Regions from separate parts of the Brenneria rubrifaciens genome, predicted to be linked through region 1. Evidence: riboswitches for the same ligand, from Rfam matches in the RefSeq annotation. Region 1 holds a riboswitch; each other region holds the start of a gene.
The links. Region 1 has a riboswitch for thiamine pyrophosphate ahead of thiD (bifunctional hydroxymethylpyrimidine kinase/phosphomethylpyrimidine kinase). Riboswitches for the same ligand answer to the same signal wherever they lie in the genome.

Region 1 (6,626 bases):
CCGGATTATCGTCGTTAATCTGGCGGCAGGCCAGCGGCCCTATCCCGCATCACCGCTGGGTCCGGCCAGCCACCCCCTCCGCAAAGCAAGGTGGAAGGTGACTAATATAGCCACAAAAAGCAGGGTATTAGACAAAAATTAGAATCAGATCACACCAATGGGTAAACCTTTTGGTTAGTATAAACCTGCTGAGAAAATCTAGAATGAAAAATAAGCGTAGTGACACTACTAGGAACCACCTCCTTAGCCAGCTCAATCTCCCTTGAGCTGGCTTTTTCTTTCCCGCTCTCTTGTCGTTTGTCACCGCAATATCATGGTCTTAAGTGTACACGGCGGTTCTCAATTCACCGATTCTTCTGATACCTATGGTGGTATTTCCTGACTATGATTATCAAGGTTTTAACCCGCCGTCTTTCATCTGAATGCCCTGATAGGGAGAGTGCTATGGATAAACGCCCGATGACTTTGCTGATACTGAACGGAAAAAGCGCTGGTAATGAGGAACTTCGCGAGGCGATAGGGGCGCTTCGTCAGGAAGGCTATCATCTTGATGTGCGCGTAACCTGGGAATTTGGCGATGCGCAACGCTATGTCAACGAGGCGATTCAACTGAAAGCCGACAACGTGATTGCCGCCGGTGGCGATGGCACCGTCAATGAAGTGGCAGCAGCGCTTGCCAAACTGTCTGAAAAGCATCGGCCTTGTCTGGGTATTGTTCCTTTGGGAACCGCCAATGATTTCGCGGCCAGTTGCCAAATCCCGGCTGAACCGCGCCACGCCCTGACGCTGGCCATCAAAGGCCGGCCGGCGGCGATAGATATGGCGAAAGTGAATGATGAACACTATTTCATCAACATGGCGACGGGCGGGTTCTCCACACGGATCACGGCAGAAACGCCAACCAGGATGAAATCGGCTTTAGGCGGCGCCTCTTATGTGCTTCATGCGCTGTTTCGTATGGATATGCTGCAATCCGAACGCTGCGAAATCCGCGGGCCGGATTTTAGCTGGTCTGGCGATACGCTGGTCATTGCCGTGGGGAATGGGCGTCAGGCGGGCGGGGGGCAGCAGCTTTGCCCGGAGGCGCTGATCAACGACGGATTTCTGGAGCTCAGCGTGCTTTCCGCGCAGGAACTGCTGCCCAATATGCTCCAGGCTTGGTTCACCGGCAGCGAAAACCAGAACATGATTTCCGCTACGTTGCCCTGGCTGGAAATCACCGCGCCAGACGAAATGACTTTCAATCTGGACGGTGAACCGATCAAAGCGAAACGTTTTCTTATCGAGGTACTGCCAGCCGCTATCCAGTGTCGCCTGCCGCCGCAGTGCGCGTTGCTGGGATAGGGGCGCCATGATTATTCGCGTTTCAGTTGGTTAGTGTTGGCCAGATAGAGTGTCACGACCAGCAGCAAAATCGCCGCCGCGTACACCAGCGTATCCAATGGGCTTTTGTGATCGACAATGATAAACCGGATAATCGCGGTGATGCCAATGTAGACAAAATAACGCAGTGGAAAATGATAGCCCGACTGAAAATACTTGACGATCAGCGCAATAAACTCAAAGTAGAGAAAATAGATCACAATCCCTTCTATCAACTGATAGGAGGACTCTTTTTCGTTAGTCGTCGTCAACAAAACTTTTGCCAGATGCACCGTCTCCTTCACCAAAAAAATAACCAATATCGTCGCCAACACCAGCAACCCAATATTTAATATCGTCTGAAGCACATTAGCGGCCAGAGTACTGCGAGCCGAACCTGCCATATCCATTCCCTCACGTCGTATTACTCACTTATCAAAAGCAAGTTGTTGTTATCATCTTGCTTATCTGGCCAGGCCATCCTTCCGAAATACCCACGAGAGGACGGCCCGATGGCACCCATAGATCGGCCAACCTGCTTGTACCGGGAAAAATTACCGAGCGCGGTTCGCAATGTCCACGCGTTTTATTCCTTAATTTAATTGAATTAGTGCCTACCCATCCTACTTCAAGTTGCATGCAAGCTGGCTTTCCTCGCTCACCCCGGTCGCTTTCTCATGTAAGCCCCTGGGGATTCGCTGTGTCGCCGCCCTCCTGCAACCCGAAGTATTTTAGGTTTAGATACATAACTGAATACCTTTCACCACCAACGATGAAAATGATGCACCGGCCCGATGCCCTGCCCAACCTCCAGCGAATCCGCCTGTTGCAACGCCTGTTGCAGATACGCCTTGGCTTCGCGCACGGTTTCCGCCCAGGACGTGTGCCGAGGTCTCAGCGCGGCAAGGGCGGCAGAGAGCGTACACCCCGTACCATGCGTATGCCGGGTATTGATTCGCGGGGAAGCAAAACGCAAGGGGGATGCCTGCTGGCTGAACAGCCAGTCCGGGCTTTCCTCTTCACTCAGGTGCCCTCCCTTCATCAGTACCGCCTGACACCCCATCGCCAGCAATGCCTCACCCTGTTCGCACATCGCCTGCTCGCTTGTGGCTGGCGGGCAATCGAGCAGCGCGGCCGCTTCCGGCAAGTTCGGCGTAATCAGCGAGACCACCGGTAACAGTAAACGCCGCAGCGACGCCACGGCGTCAGGCGAAAGCAGCGGATCGCCGCTTTTTGCCAGCATGACCGTATCCAGCACCACGCAAGGCAACCGGTAATGGCGCAGACGTTCGGCGACGGCTTCGATAATATCCGCCTGCGCCAGCATCCCGATCTTGGCGCTATCAATACGGACATCACTCAGCACTGAATCCAGTTGTGCCGCGACAAAGTCAGGCTCAATCCGGTACACCGACTGGACGCCGCGCGTATTCTGCGCCACCAGCGCGGTAATCACCGTCGTGCCGTAAGCCCCCAACGCGGAAAATGTTTTTAAATCGGCCTGAATGCCCGCCCCGCCGCTGGGATCGGTACCGGCGATCGTTAACGCGTTAATCCGCTTCATGCCGCCCCCGGCGCGCAGGCAGCGCATGTAAGGAATCAGAGAGGCCACCCCACAGGCGGCGGGTAAAAGAGACAGGTCGAGTGTTCATTATTCTCCCAACCGGCGTTCAAGAAGGCGGTAACCGGCTGGCATACCGTGACTTCCCTCCGCTGGCATTATCCAGTTCAGGTAATACGGGTATTTCTCAGCCCTGCGCCACCGCAAAGGCACCCCGAGTCATTGACGAATAATTGTAAAACCGATGTGGAACCGCGTTCAACGCGGCTCAACAGGCAAAAGGGTATATAAGCGCATAAAGAACAGCAATAGCTATTCTTTCATTGCCGCTTTCATCTCCCCGTTTCCCTCATGGCGACAGAAGGTTATGTCCGCTTTTCCCCACGGGTTTGGCAATCCGTTAGGCGAATACTTATTTCCTACTCATCTTTTTCCGAGTTTCAGGGACATTGGCCGTATCTTGAGATCTATTGGCTATAGTTTATTGGCGGAGCGCGAGTCTTCGGCTCTGTCCATCACGTTGGCGAAACATGCCCTAATTCAGTGGATGGGACTTTTTAGTACCTTGTTTTCAGGAGGTTTGTAGTGGGATATGCAACAACCAACCCGTATACCGGCGAAACGATCAAAACGTTCCCTGACGCCACAGACGCGTTCGTCGCTGACGCCATCACGAAAGCCCATAACGCCTTTCTTGACTGGAAAAATGCCGCCTTCTCGACACGCGGCGCGATATTGCAAAAAGCCGCCGATCTGTTGCGCCGGCATAAAGAAGAACTCGCACGCTTGCTGACGCTGGAAATGGGGAAACTGATTGGCGAAGCGCGCGCGGAAGTCGAACTGTCCGCACAAATCTTCGAGTACTATGTTCACCATGCAGAGCGCCTGCTGGCGCCTGAAACGCTTCCGGTCGCCAACCCGGAAGAAGCGACGGCGCAACTCGTTCATGAACCATTAGGCGTGCTGTTGGCCATTGAACCCTGGAACTTCCCGTATTATCAGATCGCCCGCATTGTTGCGCCGCAGCTTTCCGCGGGTAACGCCATTCTCCTGAAACACGCCTCTAACGTACCGCAAAGCTCCGCCCGTTTCGAACAACTGATGAAAGACGCCGGCCTGCCGGACGGCGCATTCATCAATCTGTACGCCACGCGTCAACATATTGACTTGATTCTGAACGATCCCCGGATTCAGGGCGTAGCATTAACCGGCTCAGAAGACGCCGGGGCGCGGGTGGCTCAACAGGCGGCTAAAGTTCTGAAGAAATCGACGCTGGAATTAGGCGGCACCGATGCGTTTATCGTGCTGGCCGACGCCGATGTGAAGAAAGCGGCTAAATGGGCGGTGTTTGGCCGCCACTGGAACGGCGGCCAGGTGTGTGTGTCTTCCAAACGCATGATCATCGTTGACGCGGTATACGACGAATTTCTGGATCACTATGCCCAGGGTGTCGCGGCGCTGCGCACCGGCGATCCGTTTGATGAAAACACCACGCTCGCCCCGCTCGCTTCACCTAAAGCGGTGGAAGAAGTGAAACAAAAAATCCAGTTGGCGGTTTCGCACGGCGCGAACGCGCTGGAGGTCGGGCCTGCGGTGCCGAAACAGGGCGCTTTCGTTCAGCCGACGATCCTGACGGACATAACGCCGGATAATCCCGCCTACTACCTGGAATTTTTCGGCCCGGTTTCCATGCTATTTCGCGCCAAAGATGAAGATGATGCGGTCAACATCGCCAATGACTCACCCTTTGGCCTCGGCGCTTCCATCTTCACGCGCGACACGGCACACGGTGCGGAAGTGGCGAAGCGAGTTTCCGCGGGCATGCTGTTCATCAACCACCCGACGCGAGTGAAAGCCGATCTGCCCTTCGGCGGCGTTCGGCGTTCGGGCTACGGACGAGAACTAACCGGACTGGGTATCAAAGAGTTTGTGAATCACAAATTGATTTCTATTGTCGATATCGATGCTGAATTTTAAGGGACAACGCGATGAGTACGATTAAACTGTTAGGTATCGCAGGCAGCCTGCGCCAAACCTCTACCAACCGCGGGTTACTGCGCGCCGCCCAATCCGTTCTTCCGGCGGGCGTCTCGCTGGAAATCGCCGATCTGCGGGATGTGCCTTTTTATAACGCCGACCTTACCGACCTGCCCGAATCCGTACAGCGTATCGCCCGCCAGGCGCAGCACGCGGACGGTTTCGTTTTCGCCTGTACGGAATATAACTACTCCGTGGCCCCGGCGCTCAAAAACATTCTCGACTGGCTTTCGCGTCTTCCCGATACCGACGTCATGACCGACAAGCCTGCCGCTTTGATGGGTGCCGGTGGCGGAATGGGCACCTCCCGCGCGCAATACCATCTGCGTCAAACCTGCGTTTTCCTGAACATTCATCCGCTGAATAAGCCGGAAGTATTTTCAAATGCCTTTGCCGGTAGCTTTGATGAGCAAGGTAATCTGCAAGACGAGAAAATCGTGACGTTGATTACCGGACAAATGAAGGCGCTCGCCGAGGTTATCGCCCGGAAGAAATAACTCCGCCCCCACCACGCATGCCGTCTGTCTGCCCCATTCCGGCTGAAAGACGGTATTTTTCCTGCTGTCAGGTCATCTCAAATGCGGATCATCCTGCACGGATAACCCACGCCTGAACGTTCGCACCTTGCCGTCACGTTTTCCCCCTTGCAAGACCCGCTCGTCAAATTACCAGCCATGACATGGCGAGGAACAACAAAATACCTTGACTTCATCATCACAGCATGCTCTTTTTGAACCAATCTAGAATTGGAACGAACCAATGATTAAAACCTCAGAGAGAAACAACATGGAGAATTCAAATTATGCGCTGGAGCGGTTGCGGGAACTGCTGCGCGTGAGCGCCATCGAGCCGAATGGAAAACTCCCGACGGAGCGTGCGCTTTCGGAGATCTGGGGCGTAGGCAGGCGGGAAGTCCGCCGTGCGCTGGAGGTTGTCGAAGCGGAGGGTCTGATCTGGCGCAAGCAGGGAGCCGGCACATTTCTCGGGCAAAAACCGGACAGTTGGAGCGCTCATGCAGCCAATCTGGTGGAAGAAACCAATTTCATGGAGATCATGGAAGTGAGGCTTCGTATCGAGCCGCAACTGGCGCAACTGGCGGCACTGCGCGCCAAGCCGGGAGACATCGAACGCATGCGTGCGCTCAGGGACAAGATCTACGAGCGTACCGACGCGGACTGGCGCGAGCTCTGGGATGGTTCGCTCCATCGTCTGATTGCGCAAAGCGCCGGCAACCAGCTCTTTCTTTCGCTGTTTGACGTCGTCAACCGCGTTCGACAAGACCCGGCATGGCAGGCCATGCGCGAACGCGCGCGCAGACAGAACGCGTCGCCCACGGCTTCGCATGCCCAACATACCGAAATCATAGAAGCTATCGCCGCGCGCGACCCGGTAAGGGCGGGCGAGGCGATGCGTCAGCACCTGCTGACACTGGAGGAGCGATTAATACGTCAGACGTCCCTGGGTGACTTCGTGCCGTCATCAAGGGGAGACGTATCGCGCTGATGTTCAGGCAGGCCCGGCCTGTCTGCAATTAAGCCAAGAGCCGGAAAATCGGCCAGCAACACCTGACCAGAGGAAAACAACATGAATAAACTGACTAAAATAACCGGGCTCTTGCTGGCCGGGATCATGACAATATCTCCTGCTCTTGCGGCGGAATTGCGCA
Region 2 (6,626 bases), 420 kb from region 1:
GAACGCATGCTGAAAGTCGCTGACCGTTTTACGCCATACATCGCGGCGCTGGAAGTGGATCAGCGGCAGCAACTGATCCAGCGCTTGTGCGACATCGGCGTTTAGGGCGACATGAGGCTGGCGGATCTTGCCCAGCTCAGCCGGATCGATATCAATATGAATGACGCTGGCCTGCGGGCAGAACCGCTCCGCTTTGCCTATCGCCCGGTCGTCAAAGCGCGCACCCAGCACAATTAACAAATCTGCCTGCTGCAAAATCAGATTGGTTGAGCGTGCGGCGTGCATGCCTAACATGCCAAGCGACAGCGGATGATCCATCGGCATGGCCCCTAGCGCCATCAGCGTCATGGTGGTGGGCAGGTTTGAACGTTCCGCCAGTTGAACGGCCTGTTCGTGCGCCGAGGCGTTGATAATACCGCCTCCCAGATAGAGAACCGGGCGCTGCGCCGCATTAATCATGGCGGACGCCAGCGCGATTTTCTGCGCGTCGATAGCCGGCGGCCTGTCGTTCCGGTTTAACGGCGGCAGTGTATCCAGCTCGATTTCAGCGGTTTGTACATCTTTGGGAATGTCGATCCACACCGGACCGGGGCGGCCAGATTGTGCGATGCGAAAGGCTTCCGGGATGACGCGCGTTAACGCTTTGATATCCCGTACCAGATAGTTGTGCTTGGTAACCGGGATGGAAATGCCATAGGTGTCGACTTCTTGAAAGGCGTCCGTGCCGATCATACTGGCAGGCACCTGACCGGTAATGCAGACCAGCGGAATGGAGTCGAGTTTGGCATCGGCAATGGCGGTCAGCAGGTTGGTGGCGCCCGGGCCGCTTGACGCCATACAGACGGCGGCGCGGCCGTTGGTTCTCGCCATGCCCTGAGCCATAAATCCCGCGCCTTGCTCGTGACGCGCCAGTACGTGCCGGAGAGTGTTGCTCTGGCTGAGCGCATCGTATAACGGCAGGGCCGCTCCACCGGGAATGCCCGTCACTGTTGTGATGCCCTGCTGTTCGAGTAGCCGGACGATCAACTGGGCGCCTGTGTAACGCATAGTTATATCCTTCATCAAGGCCGGTGCGTTTTCAGAGCGGGGAGGGTAGGAAACAAGAAACCCCGCTCGGCTGGCGCCGGCGGGGTTTGGGAATCTTTGGTTTGATTCGGAACCCGTTACGGCGCGCTGCCGACGACGACGACGACCACGCGCACGACGACGACCGCGTCAACATGCGCGGTGCTTACTCGTGCTGAAAGGGGGGAGTTGTGCGTCACGGGAATCCTGTTGCTAACGATTAACTAACCGATTCATATAAATAAGCACAGTTGGTGAAAAGGACACAAGACCTGCAAGGAATAAAAAATCAAAATTCGTGTGAGATCACATTTCTACCGGGAAAGCGAAAACCACTTCAGGGCGCAATCCCCAGAATCCGCGCAGCGTCGGCGGTTCCGTCCTGCAAGGCCCGTGTTGCTCCATCATAGTCAATCCGGCCATCAACAATAAGTACCGTGCGTTTCGCCATGCGGACCGCATCATCCAGATTATGGGATACCATCAGCAGCGTGAGCTGGCGCTCCAGGCAGATCTCGTCGAGCAGTTCCAGCATTTCCAGACGTAACGCCGGATCGAGCGCGGAAAACGGTTCATCCAGCAGCAGAATGGGACGCTGGCGCACCAGACAACGCCCCAGCGCGGCGCGCTGGCGCTGTCCTCCCGACACCTGTGCGGGCAGACGGCCGAGCAGTGCCGTTAATCCCACTTTGCCGGCAATGTGACGCAGCGTTTCGCGCTGTGCGCCATTCAGATGCAGACCGGGGTTCAGGCCCAGCGCGATATTCTGTTCGATTGTCAGGTGGGGGAACAGATTATTTTCCTGGAACAGGATCGAGACAGGCCGTTTGGCGGGCGGCGTATGCCGATGATCCTCGCCATTCAAACGCAATGTCCCGCTGTTCGCCATCAGAAAGCCGGCGATCAAATTCAGCAGCGTACTTTTCCCCGCCCCGCTGGGACCAAGAATCGCAACGCGCTCGCCGGATTGAACCTGCAAATCAAAGCGCATTGGAAAGTGCTGATAGAGGTATGTCAGCTTATCGAGAGAGATCATGACGGCCCGCCAGTTTTTCAATCAGGGTGAACAGCGTAAAGCAGATAAGCATCAATAACAGTGCGGTCACGGCACCATCGGCGCTGCGATAGGAACCAATCTGCTGATAAAGATAAAAAGGCAAGGTGCGGAACTGCTCGCTGCCGAACAAGGCGATGACGCCAAAATCGCCAATCGACAACACGCTGGCGAAGGCCAGCGCCTGTGTCAGCGGTTGTTTCAATGCTTTTAATTCAATGATTTTCAACCGATTCCAGCATCGGATATCCAGTGATGAACACAGTTGGTTATAGCGTTCGGCCACGTCGTACATGGGGTTTTCCAGCACTTTGAGCGCATAGGGGATCGCCATCAGCGCATTGGTCATCACGACCAATGCATAAGGGGATTGCGGCAATCCCACCGTATTGTTGAGTAACAGGAAAAAGCCGGTCGCCAGCACAATACCAGGCATGGCGAGGATCAGCATGCCGCTCAGATTCATTAACTGACTGTACAACGGCTGCTGACGCAGCCTCAGCTCCCGGCTACTCCAGAGCAGCATCATGGTCAGGAGGATACACAGCAAACCCGCGCTCAGCGCAATACGCAGCGAGGTCAACACTGTTTGCCATAAAACGGGCTGTTGCAGCACCGAGATCAGTGAAAGGTTAACGCCGTCGACGATCACCGCCAGCAAGGGCGGGACCACCAAAAGCAATAGCGCGCCAATTAGCAAGCCGTCGCAAAGCTGGCTAAACAGACTGTCCTGCGGGTTACGCCATACCAACTGCTGTGTACTGCCGATTGGCAAAATACGTCCCAGCCGCTGGCTTAGCAGCACCAGCCCAAGACAGCAACTCATCTGGATCAACGCCAGCAGAGCCGCGCGTGAGGGATCGTAATCAAAACTCAGCGCTTGATAGATGGCCAGCTCAATGGTTGTGGCTTGCGGACCGCCGCCAAGAGACAGTACGGTGGCGAAACTGGCAAAGCAAAGCATGAAAATCAACGCCGCCGTTGGCGGAATCTGCCTGCGCAGCGCGGGCCACTCGACGAGACGAAAATGTTGCCAACCGCTCATGCCCAATTGGGCGGCCAACTGCCGCTGTTCCGTGGAGATGCTTTCCAGCGATTGTAATAACAGTCTGGTTGCCAGCGGCAGGTTAAAGAAAATATGCGCCAGCAGAATGCCTTGCAGACCATAGGGCGAAAACGGGTAGGGCAGGCCCCAAAAGCCGAGAAACTGCGCCAGCCAACCCTGGCGGCCGTACACGCTGAGCAGGCCGAAAACAGCGACCAGCACCGGCAGAACCAGCGTCATAGCGCACAGCCGCAACAGCCAGCGGTAGCCGGGGAAACGACGGCGGTACAAGGCTCTGGCGAGGAAAATCGCGGGTAAGGTGGAGAGCAGGGCGGACAAGCCTGCCTGCCAGAAGGTGAAACGAACCACATGCCACAGATAGCTGTCCTGCCATAAATCCGGCCACTGGTCCGCGGGCGCCTGTAGCCATAGCGCCCCGCAGGCCAGAGCGGCGACGGCAATCAACAGTGCGGCGGCCAGCAATCCCGGCCACAGACTGCCTGCCGTCAGCGGCTGACAGCGCGTTGCCATGCCTGAATCCAGTTATTCCTTTGCTCCGCCACCTGTTGCGCACTGTATTGCAATGCTTTCTCCGGCACGGTGAGGGTGGCGAACCCGGCAGGCAGTTCAGTCGGGGTAACCGGGTACATCCAGTTGGTGGTGGGAATGGCCTGCTGGAATGCCGGGCTCAGAATGAATTGCATGAATCGTTTTGCCAATTCCGGCTGTTTGCTGGCCGCCAACTGTCCGGCGACTTCAATTTGCAGGTAATGTCCTTCACTGAAGTTTGCCGCCGCGTAATTTTCTTTTTTCTCTTCAATGCGGTGATACGCCGGAGACGTCGTGTAACTGAGCACCAGATCGGCTTCTCCTTTCAGGAACAGGCCGTAGGCTTCGCTCCAGCCTTTGGTGACCGTAACGGTTTTCTTTGCCAGCTTTTGCCACGCTTGCGGAGCGCGATCGCCATACACTTTCTGCATCCATAACAGCAGCCCCAGGCCAGGCGTACTGGTGCGCGGGTCCTGATAGATCACTTTCCACGGCTCCGGGCTGTCGATCAGTTCATGCAGGCTTTTGGGCGGATTCTTTAGCTTTTCTTTGTTGTAAACAAACGCGAAATAGCCGTAGTCATAGGGCACAAACGTGGTGTTCGTCCAGCCGCCAGGCACCTTGACGGCGCGGGTGTTCAGATCGCTTTTGGTGAACAAACCGGTCTGTTCCGCGGCTTGCAGCAGGTTATTATCCAGCCCTAAAATAATATCCGCCTTGCTGTTCTTGCCTTCCATGCGCAGACGGTTCAGCAGCGAGGCGCCGTCTTGGAGCGCCACAAAATTCAATTCGCACTCGCACTCTTTTTCAAACGCGGTTTTGATTACTGGGCCGGGTCCCCATTCCGAAGCAAAAGAATCGTAGGTATAAACGGTGAGCGCGGGTTTGGCGAAGGCGGCGGAGGAAAGCAGTAACAGACAAGGCAGGACTCTCTTCAGCACGGCGGCTGAACGTTTTAGTAAAGATGTATTTAACACTTTGCGCTCCTGAGAATCATGGGGGCAAAAGGTCTTTGAGTCAGCGATAAGCACTCTCAAATCCCTTCGCCGGTATTAACCGGATCAGGTTCGACGGGTGTTTTCTCAGCAAAAAATCAGCCGCGCCAGTGTCAATCTGCGGCAAAACATTTTCCGCACCCCGTTGAGAACGGCCCATTGTAAAGGGTTCAGGGTAGCAGGGGAAGGTTATCCGTTTTCCGGCGGTGTAAACCAGGCGGATTTGAAGTCAAACCAGCCCAGCATATTCATGCTGATGCCTCGCATACTGCGCTGCCCTTGAAGTTTCAGCCAGTGATGCAGCAGGGGATGTAGCTGACCGCTGTTGACCAGCTTATCGCACCACTCGGCCATCGGCAGGGTGTGATTGCGCCATAGATGTACGTCATGGTGCAGATCGTCATCCAGGCAGTACTGCATCAGCGGATGTTCGTAGAACATGGCGAACAGCGAAAATTCGATCGGAAAATAGCAATTCACGCTACTGAACCAGATGTCGCTTTCGCTATTTCCCTGATACCAGTCTTCGTAACTGACGGTTTGGACGCGTAGCGCCACACCCTGTTTTGCCAGCAGTGTACGCATGATTTCACTGAGTATCCGATATTCAGGGTGTTCATGATAAAAGGTCAGCGTAATTTGCTTAAGTCCTGGCGGCATGGGCAGAGGTTCGTGCGGCTGGTGGTGGTGCCAGCGGGGAAGCAGGCTATAGGCGGGTGACCAATCACGCTGATGGGTTGCATCTGCGTGGCTTAGTAAGGTAATAGGGTTAAACACCTGCCAGAGCCAGCGGCGGATTTCCGGGCGTTTTGCCAGCGGCGAACGTCTATCGAACATCAGGAAATAGCATCCCTCTTCCATTCTGCTTTCCAACTGCTCACGGCGGGAATCGTCGGACTGCAACTTGACGGAAACGCGCATTTCCTCAGGTTCGTCCGGCAATACCCAGATGTCCACTTCATCAATCAGCGCCCGATAACCCAAATAGTCATCGAATGCGCGAATTTTCATGTGGCTGTTGTTATTGCTTACGACGGCGTAAGGACCGGTGCCGATGGGACGTCTGGCAAAATCGGGCAAGGTGCGCCACTCCTGCGGCAGGATCATGGCGGGTACGCTGCCAAGTAGCCACGGCAGCCAGCGATCGGCGCTGCGCAATCGCACGTCGATGACAAACGGCATCGGCGAGGTGACTTTCTCGATATGGGAAAACAGCGGCATCTTGGTCAACCGGGTAAGCGAAAGGATGACATCGTCCATCGTCAACTCCCGTCCATGATGAAAACGGATGGAAGGACGCAGATAGAATCGCCAATGCAGCGGTTCCAGCATTTGCCAGTGATGCGCCAGATCGGGTGTCAGTTCCCCATTTTCCTCATTTATGTTGGTCAACCCGCTGAAAATCTGCCGAGCAATGTGCATTTCCGATCGCCGCAGCGCTGAGCCCGGCAGTAAATTACGCAGCGGACGATAATAAAGAATACGCAGGAGGTGTTTACCCTGCCGGAAGCTGCGGCCGAGGTGGGCGAGCAGCATTTGACGCACCGCGTCTTTGTCGCCGATCAGTTGTACCAACTGTTCGATGCGATTTTGCTCCAGTAAATCCTCCGCGCGCTGCTGTTGCAGCGTTAAACCGGTATAGATGAACGATAGCTGCGAGCGCTTGCTTCTGCCTGCTTCCGCCTGCCAGCTCAGCCAGCCCTGTTGCTGCATCGCGCCCAACAGAGAACGGATATGGCGGCGCGAACAGCTTAAAACGCCCGCCAACTCTTGCAGCGTCGTGTGGGTGGTTTGCCCTTGAAAGTGTTGCCACAGGCGGATGAACTGTTGTTGCAGACGGTTGGAAGACATAAAAGAGGAACTCCCGGCCTTAAAGTCATCAATTTATCTTTCCCTATATTACGCCGATACTTTTCCA
Region 3 (6,626 bases), 930 kb from region 1:
TTGCTGGCACAGAAATCCGGTTAACGGGCTGGTGGCGCTGGCGGTAAACTGTTTACTACCCAGCCCGGCCTGATTAGCCAGTTCACCGGCTTGCACCGCTATTTTGAACGCCTTTGCCATGCTGACCGGATCGCGCGCCACCGCGATGGCGGTATTGACCAATACCGCATCCGCGCCCATTTCCAGCGCTTCAGTGGCGTGACTGGGGGCGCCGATGCCCGCATCAACCACAACCGGCACACGCGCCTGTTCGATGATAATGCGGAGAAAATCACGGGTCTGTAGTCCCTGGTTGGAGCCGATTGGCGCGCCCAGCGGCATCACGGCGGCGCATCCCGCTTCCTCCAGCCGTTTACAAAGCACCGGGTCGGCGCCGCAGTAGGGCAACACAACAAACCCCTCTTTGACTAAGCGCTCGGCGGCTTTGAGGGTTTCAACCGGGTCGGGGAGCAGGTACTTCATATCCGGATGGATTTCGAGCTTCACCCAATGGGTCCCCAACGCTTCACGCGCCAGACGCGCGGCGAAGATAGCCTCGTCGGCCGTTTTTGCCCCTGAGGTATTCGGCAACAGCTTGATGCCGAGTTGTCGTAACGGCGCGAGAATGCCGTCGTTGCCGCTTTTCAAATCAACGCGCTTCATGGCCATGGTCACCAGTTGTGAACCTGATGCCTGTAATGCGGCCAGCATGATGTCAGGGGCGGCAAATTTTCCGGTGCCGGTGAGCAGTCGGGATGTAAAGGTCGTGTCGGCAATGTGCAGCATGTCATCCTCCCGCGATTGCCTGAAAAAGCAAAATATTATCACCGTCCTGTACCTGATGCTGAGACCAGGCGCTGCGCGGGATAATGGTTTGGTTGATCGCGAGAGCCGTACCGGGTTGCTGACGGTTAAGTTTTGTCAGCAGGGAATCGATGGTGACAGCTTCAGCGAACTCGATCGTCTCGTCGTTGAGCGTGATTTTCATGTCGCGGCTCCGCATATCGCACAGTGGTCGGCGCGCGTCAGTTGGAGCGTGTTCCAGCTTTGCTGTTTGCCGTCAAACAGCCGCAGTTTACCGTCCAGGGCCGATGGCAGCCCTGCCAGGAGTTTGATGGCTTCCAGCGCTTGAAGCGCGCCAATGACGCCAACGACCGGGCCGAGTACGCCAGCGGTACGACAGTTGCGCTGTGGTTCGGCGGCATCAGGATACAGGCAGGCATAGCAACCGTGTTGATAGGGCGGCGTCAGCACCAGTAGCTGTCCGCTGAAGCCGACGGCGCTGCCGCTGATGAGCGGTTTGCCCGCGTCGACACAGGCGGCGTTAATTGCGTGACGGGTTTCCATATTGTCGCTGCAATCCAGAACGAGATCGGCTTTGTCGACCGCATGACGCAGCGCGCCATCAGCCAGCCTTTCCATCAGCGCGATGTACTCCGGTTGAGGATTCAATGCCTGCAATTGCTGTTGTGCCAGAACCGCTTTGGGCTTATCGGTATCGCGGGTGCGATAGAGGATCTGCCTTTGCAGGTTACTGATATGCAAAGTGTCATTGTCCGCCAGCAATAGCCTACCCACGCCCGCGGCGGCCAGATACATTGATGCCGGGGCGCCTAAACCGCCCAGTCCGACCAGCAATACGCAAGCGGATTTGAGCTTTTTCTGCCCTTCGGGACCGACATCTTCCAACAGCAGTTGACGGCTGTAGCGCAGAAACTCCCGATCGCTCAGGCTATCCTGTTCGGCTTGGTGATTATCAGGCATTTCGCGCCTCCCATTTTTCGATCGTGTCGAGCAGGGTCGCTGTAGCCTGACGCCAGTCCGCCGCCTGGGTGATTGCACTGACAACGGCAATACTGCCGACGCCGGTCGACAATACCGCCGGGACTTTATCAATGCTGATACCGCCAATGGCGACGGTGGAAAATCGCCCTTGCAGATCGGCGACGTGCCGGGCCAGTTCGGTGAGCCCCTGCGGTGAGGAGAGCATGGCTTTCGTCTGCGTTGGGAAAATGTGCCCCAGCGCAATGTATGACGGATTGACGGCGACCGCGCGCGCTAGTTCGCGATCATCGTGAGTGGAGAGACCGAGGCGCAGTCCCGCCTGTTTGATGGCCTCCAGATCGGCGGTGTCCAGATCTTCCTGTCCGAGATGAACGCCGTAGGCCTGATGCCTGATCGCCAACCGCCAGTAGTCATTGATAAACAGCCGGGCCTGATACTGACGGCCCAACGCGATCGCCTGAATCACTTCATGTTCAACCTGCTCATCGGGCCGGTTTTTGATCCGTAGCTGAATGGTTTTTACGCCGACGCCAAGTAAGCGTTCAATCCATTCCACGCTATCCACCACCGGGTAGAGACCAAGCCGCTGCACGGTCGGCGCGAAAGGCGCGGCTGTCTGAGAAGCGCTCATTTACCCTCCTCCGTTTGCAGGCTGGTGGCGCTGTGGTATAGCTCGCCGCCGCGGGAACGGAATTCCTCAGACATCTGCGCCATGCCGACCTCAATGGGCCTGGCTTCCGCTTCCTGTTTCGCGGCGTAGTCGCGCACTTCCTGCGAAATTTTCATAGAGCAGAACTTAGGCCCGCACATGGAACAGAAATGAGCGACTTTACCGGATTCTTGAGGCAGGGTTTCGTCGTGATAGGCGCGGGCGGTTTCGGGGTCCAGCGCCAGATTGAACTGGTCTTCCCAGCGGAACTCGAAACGCGCTTTCGACATGGCGTTATCGCGGATTTGCGCCCCCGGATGCCCTTTAGCAAGATCGGCGGCGTGAGCGGCGATCTTGTAGGTAATCAGTCCCTGTTTGACATCTTGTTTATTGGGTAACCCGAGGTGCTCTTTCGGGGTGACGTAACACAGCATGGCGCAGCCAAACCAGCCGATCATCGCCGCGCCGATACCGGATGTAAAATGATCGTAACCCGGTGCGATATCGGTCGTCAGCGGGCCAAGGGTATAGAACGGCGCTTCGTGGCAGTGCTCCAGTTCCTCCGTCATATTGCGGCGGATCATCTGCATCGGCACATGGCCGGGGCCTTCGATCATCACTTGTACGTCATATTCCCAGGCGATCCTGGTTAGCTCGCCCAGCGTGTGAAGTTCGGCAAATTGGGCTTCGTCGTTGGCATCCTGAATGGAGCCCGGACGCAATCCGTCTCCCAACGAAAGCGCGACGTCATAGGCGGCGCAGATTTCACAGATTTCGCGGAAGTGTTCATACAGAAAACTCTCTTTATGATGAGACAGGCACCATTTGGCCATGATGGAGCCGCCGCGCGACACGATACCGGTGAGGCGTTTGGCGGTCATGGGCACGTAGCGCAGCAGCACGCCGGCGTGGATGGTGAAATAATCGACGCCTTGTTCCGCCTGTTCCAGCAGCGTATCGCGGAACATCTCCCAGTTCAGATTTTCCGCGACGCCGTTCACTTTCTCCAGCGCCTGATAAATGGGAACGGTGCCAATCGGAACCGGGCTATTGCGCAGAATCCATTCGCGGGTTTCGTGAATATAACGGCCGGTGGAGAGATCCATCACGGTATCCGCGCCCCAGCGGGTTGACCAGACCAGTTTCTCGACTTCTTCCTCAATGGAAGACGTTACCGCGGAGTTACCGATATTGGCGTTGACCTTCACCAGAAAATTACGGCCAATGATCATCGGTTCTGATTCAGGGTGATTGATATTGGCGGGAATAATGGCCCGTCCGGCGGCGACTTCCTGTCGGACAAACTCCGGTGTGATGTTCTCTGGCAGATTCGCGCCAAAACTTTGTCCCGGATGCTGCTGGCGCAGTACGTCGCCCCGAATCCGTTCACGGCCCATATTTTCACGGATCGCGATAAACTCCATCTCCGGCGTAATGATGCCCTGACGGGCGTAATGCAACTGGGTGACGCGCTTTCCGGCTTTCGCACGCAGAGGGCGAGGCAAATGCTCGAAGCGAAGGTGATCCAGTCCGGCATCCGCCAGGCGCTGTTGGGTAAAATCAGAACTGACGCCGGGCAGTGCTTCGGTATCGTTACGCTCGGCGATCCAGGCCGCTCTGATTTTCCCCAGACCCGTCCGTACATCGGGGCGTGATGTCGGGTCACCGTAAGGGCCGGCGGTATCATAAACCGGGATAGCCTCGTTCGGTTCATATTGCGGTGTATCCTTGCCGCCGCCGACCAATGTCGGGCTCAGTTGGATTTCACGCATTGGCACACGAATATCTTCGCGTGAGCCGGTCAGATATATACGCCGCGAATTGGGGAACGCCATGCCCTCCAACGTATCTATGAATTGTTGCGCGGCAGCGCGTTGCTCACGACGACCGGTTTTGGATGATTTTGATAATGATGGTTCTGTAGACATAGCAAGTTCCTGTGAAACGTAAAGGGAAGATTGCTTGTCTGGAGCCGGAGGGAGTAATAATGGGTATCAAGTTGTCTAGACGGGCGTGTTCAAACGCAATGTCTATGGCTCAATGAGACGAATTACTCTTGTTCCCTTCGCAGGTATTAACCCGATCAGGTTCCGCGGATCCCGAATTAACGGTCTCAGCCTGTTCGCTTGAAGCACTTCCCGAATGGAAGAAACCAAAGCGTCCTAGGCACTCCGACAAGATTAGCCCGTTGTTAAACGGGCTTTAAACCCTGACACTTTATGATGATGAAACACGCATGTCAAAAAGAGTCGGGCGTATCAGCGAGAATTAATAAATTGGCGTATAACGTTATCGTCGGTCAAGACCGCATTAAGCATCGAAAATCAGCCGGATCATGGCGTCTTCCTGTGTAAAACGTTCGGCCAGAGCTTCACCAACGCTGGAGAGCGCTTGCTGAAATTCAAGGCAGTTATCTTGATCGATCAGGGTCGCCAAATAGCGGTCGTGAAATTCCATTATTTGTTGTGTATTGTTTTGCAACGCGAGCTCAAGCTGCGCCGAGCGGGCAAGTTTCTGTTCACTCAGGGTTGCCGCTTCATGCAGTATTTTTTCATAGACGTGAAAATGACCGGCCGAGAGATAATCCACCAGATTATGACAAAAGTTGTCCAGCGCCTCTTCGTCCAGACGCGAGAGTGCGTCTTTGTTGGGTTTGATGCCAACCAGATGATAGTAAGCGATCAGAAGCTGTTTGCGCGCTTGTAGCCACTGGTCGATTAACGCATTATTGCCACCAACGTATTCAGTCAGGCTTTGTAACTGGTTTAGCATGGTTGGACTCCGTGAACGATAAGGAATAACTGAAATGCTGGTTATAAATCTTATGTCATCACTCAGATGTAAAATGCCAGTGAAGTGAGAGTGGAGCAATAAAAATATGGAACAGACGTTGAAAGGTGATGAGATTGGCTGGTGGGTCGTCAGTGACGCGGGTCAGATCTGGCTTCCCGAAGGGGAGTTACCGCAGGGAACGGCGTCGTTCTGGTCATTACAGGGCGCGACCGGGCGCAAAATCGGTGAATGGCAGGATCTGCCCGTATGGTTGATCTGCCAGAGCCAAGATAAGGATATGGCTTCCGTCCGCCACCTTATCGATCAGGAGGCGGGGGTATTCCAACTGGCGGGACGCGGCGTTCAACTGGCCGAGTTTTATCGCTCCCATCGCTTTTGCGGTTACTGCGGCCATGAAATGGTCCCGAGTAAAACCGAGCTGGCGTGCCTCTGTCAACGCTGCAAGGAACGTTATTATCCGCAGATTGCGCCCTGTATCATTGTGGCGATCCGTCGCGGTGACGCGATTCTGCTGGCACAACACCATCGTCATCGGGGCAATATGTACACGGTACTGGCTGGTTTTGTCGAAGTTGGCGAAACGTTGGAGCAGACGGTGGCGCGTGAGGTAATGGAAGAGAGTCAGATTCAGATTAAGAATTTACGCTATATCAGTTCTCAACCCTGGCCTTTCCCCCACTCCCTGATGATGGCGTTCATGGCAGATTATGCGGGGGGCGATATCAGGCACGACCCGAAAGAGCTACGTGACGCCGCCTGGTTCCGGTATGATCGGCTACCGATTTTACCTCCGCCTGGAACGGTGGCCCGCCGTCTTATTGAGGATACGGTCGTGTTGTGCCGCGCCTGGCGTGAGAACGGCGGCGAATATGTAACCCCCTCACTCGGATAATCAGTAACTACAATAAGCATCATAGTGCCGAAAGGAAAATGACATGACTGATCTGAAAAATGATCGCTATTTGCGGGCGTTGCTGCGCCAGCCTGTCGACGTAACGCCAGTCTGGATGATGCGTCAGGCGGGGCGATATCTGCCAGAGTACAAAGCCACCCGCATGCAGGCTGGCGATTTCATGACGCTATGTAAAAACGCGGAGCTGGCTTGCGAAGTCACATTACAACCCCTGCGGCGTTATCCCCTTGATGCGGCTATTCTGTTTTCGGACATTCTAACCATCCCTGATGCCATGGGACTTGGGCTCTATTTTGAAGCGGGAGAAGGCCCTCGTTTTCAATTTCCGGTCACCCGCCACGCCGATATCGTCAACTTGCCCGTTCCCGATCCCGAACAAGAGTTGGGCTATGTGATGAATGCGGTACGCACCATTCGCAGCCGCCTTGCCGGAGCGGTGCCGTTGATTGGTTTTTCCGGCAGCCCCTGGACGCTGGCAACCTACATGGTTGAAGGCGGTAGCAGCAA

Region 2: it holds a riboswitch for thiamine pyrophosphate, as region 1 does, so the genes downstream of both, thiB (thiamine ABC transporter substrate binding subunit) here and thiD (bifunctional hydroxymethylpyrimidine kinase/phosphomethylpyrimidine kinase) in region 1, are expected to answer to the same signal.
Region 3: it holds a riboswitch for thiamine pyrophosphate, as region 1 does, so the genes downstream of both, thiC (phosphomethylpyrimidine synthase ThiC) here and thiD (bifunctional hydroxymethylpyrimidine kinase/phosphomethylpyrimidine kinase) in region 1, are expected to answer to the same signal.

Annotation. Positions count from the first base shown of each region.
Region 1 is NZ_CP034035.1:2,740,192-2,746,817, forward strand. Features, by position in the region: gene yegS (lipid kinase YegS) at 445-1,344, shown strand; gene psiE (phosphate-starvation-inducible protein PsiE) at 1,356-1,766, opposite strand; gene thiD (bifunctional hydroxymethylpyrimidine kinase/phosphomethylpyrimidine kinase) at 2,123-2,926, opposite strand; TPP riboswitch at 3,051-3,150, opposite strand; gene EH207_RS12485 (NAD-dependent succinate-semialdehyde dehydrogenase) at 3,509-4,900, shown strand; gene EH207_RS12490 (NADPH-dependent FMN reductase) at 4,912-5,457, shown strand; gene EH207_RS12495 (FadR/GntR family transcriptional regulator) at 5,747-6,463, shown strand; gene EH207_RS12500 (ABC transporter substrate-binding protein) at 6,545-6,626, shown strand, end outside.
Region 2 is NZ_CP034035.1:3,155,458-3,162,083, reverse strand. Features, by position in the region: gene ilvB (acetolactate synthase large subunit) at 1-1,047, opposite strand, end outside; gene thiQ (thiamine ABC transporter ATP-binding protein ThiQ) at 1,403-2,101, opposite strand; gene thiP (thiamine/thiamine pyrophosphate ABC transporter permease ThiP) at 2,085-3,695, opposite strand; gene thiB (thiamine ABC transporter substrate binding subunit) at 3,671-4,654, opposite strand; TPP riboswitch at 4,734-4,863, opposite strand; gene sgrR (HTH-type transcriptional regulator SgrR) at 4,898-6,559, opposite strand.
Region 3 is NZ_CP034035.1:3,674,489-3,681,114, reverse strand. Features, by position in the region: gene EH207_RS16430 (thiazole synthase) at 1-765, opposite strand, end outside; gene thiS (sulfur carrier protein ThiS) at 767-967, opposite strand; gene EH207_RS16420 (HesA/MoeB/ThiF family protein) at 964-1,743, opposite strand; gene thiE (thiamine phosphate synthase) at 1,736-2,395, opposite strand; gene thiC (phosphomethylpyrimidine synthase ThiC) at 2,392-4,341, opposite strand; TPP riboswitch at 4,457-4,597, opposite strand; gene rsd (sigma D regulator) at 4,724-5,185, opposite strand; gene nudC (NAD(+) diphosphatase) at 5,292-6,098, shown strand; gene hemE (uroporphyrinogen decarboxylase) at 6,142-6,626, shown strand, end outside.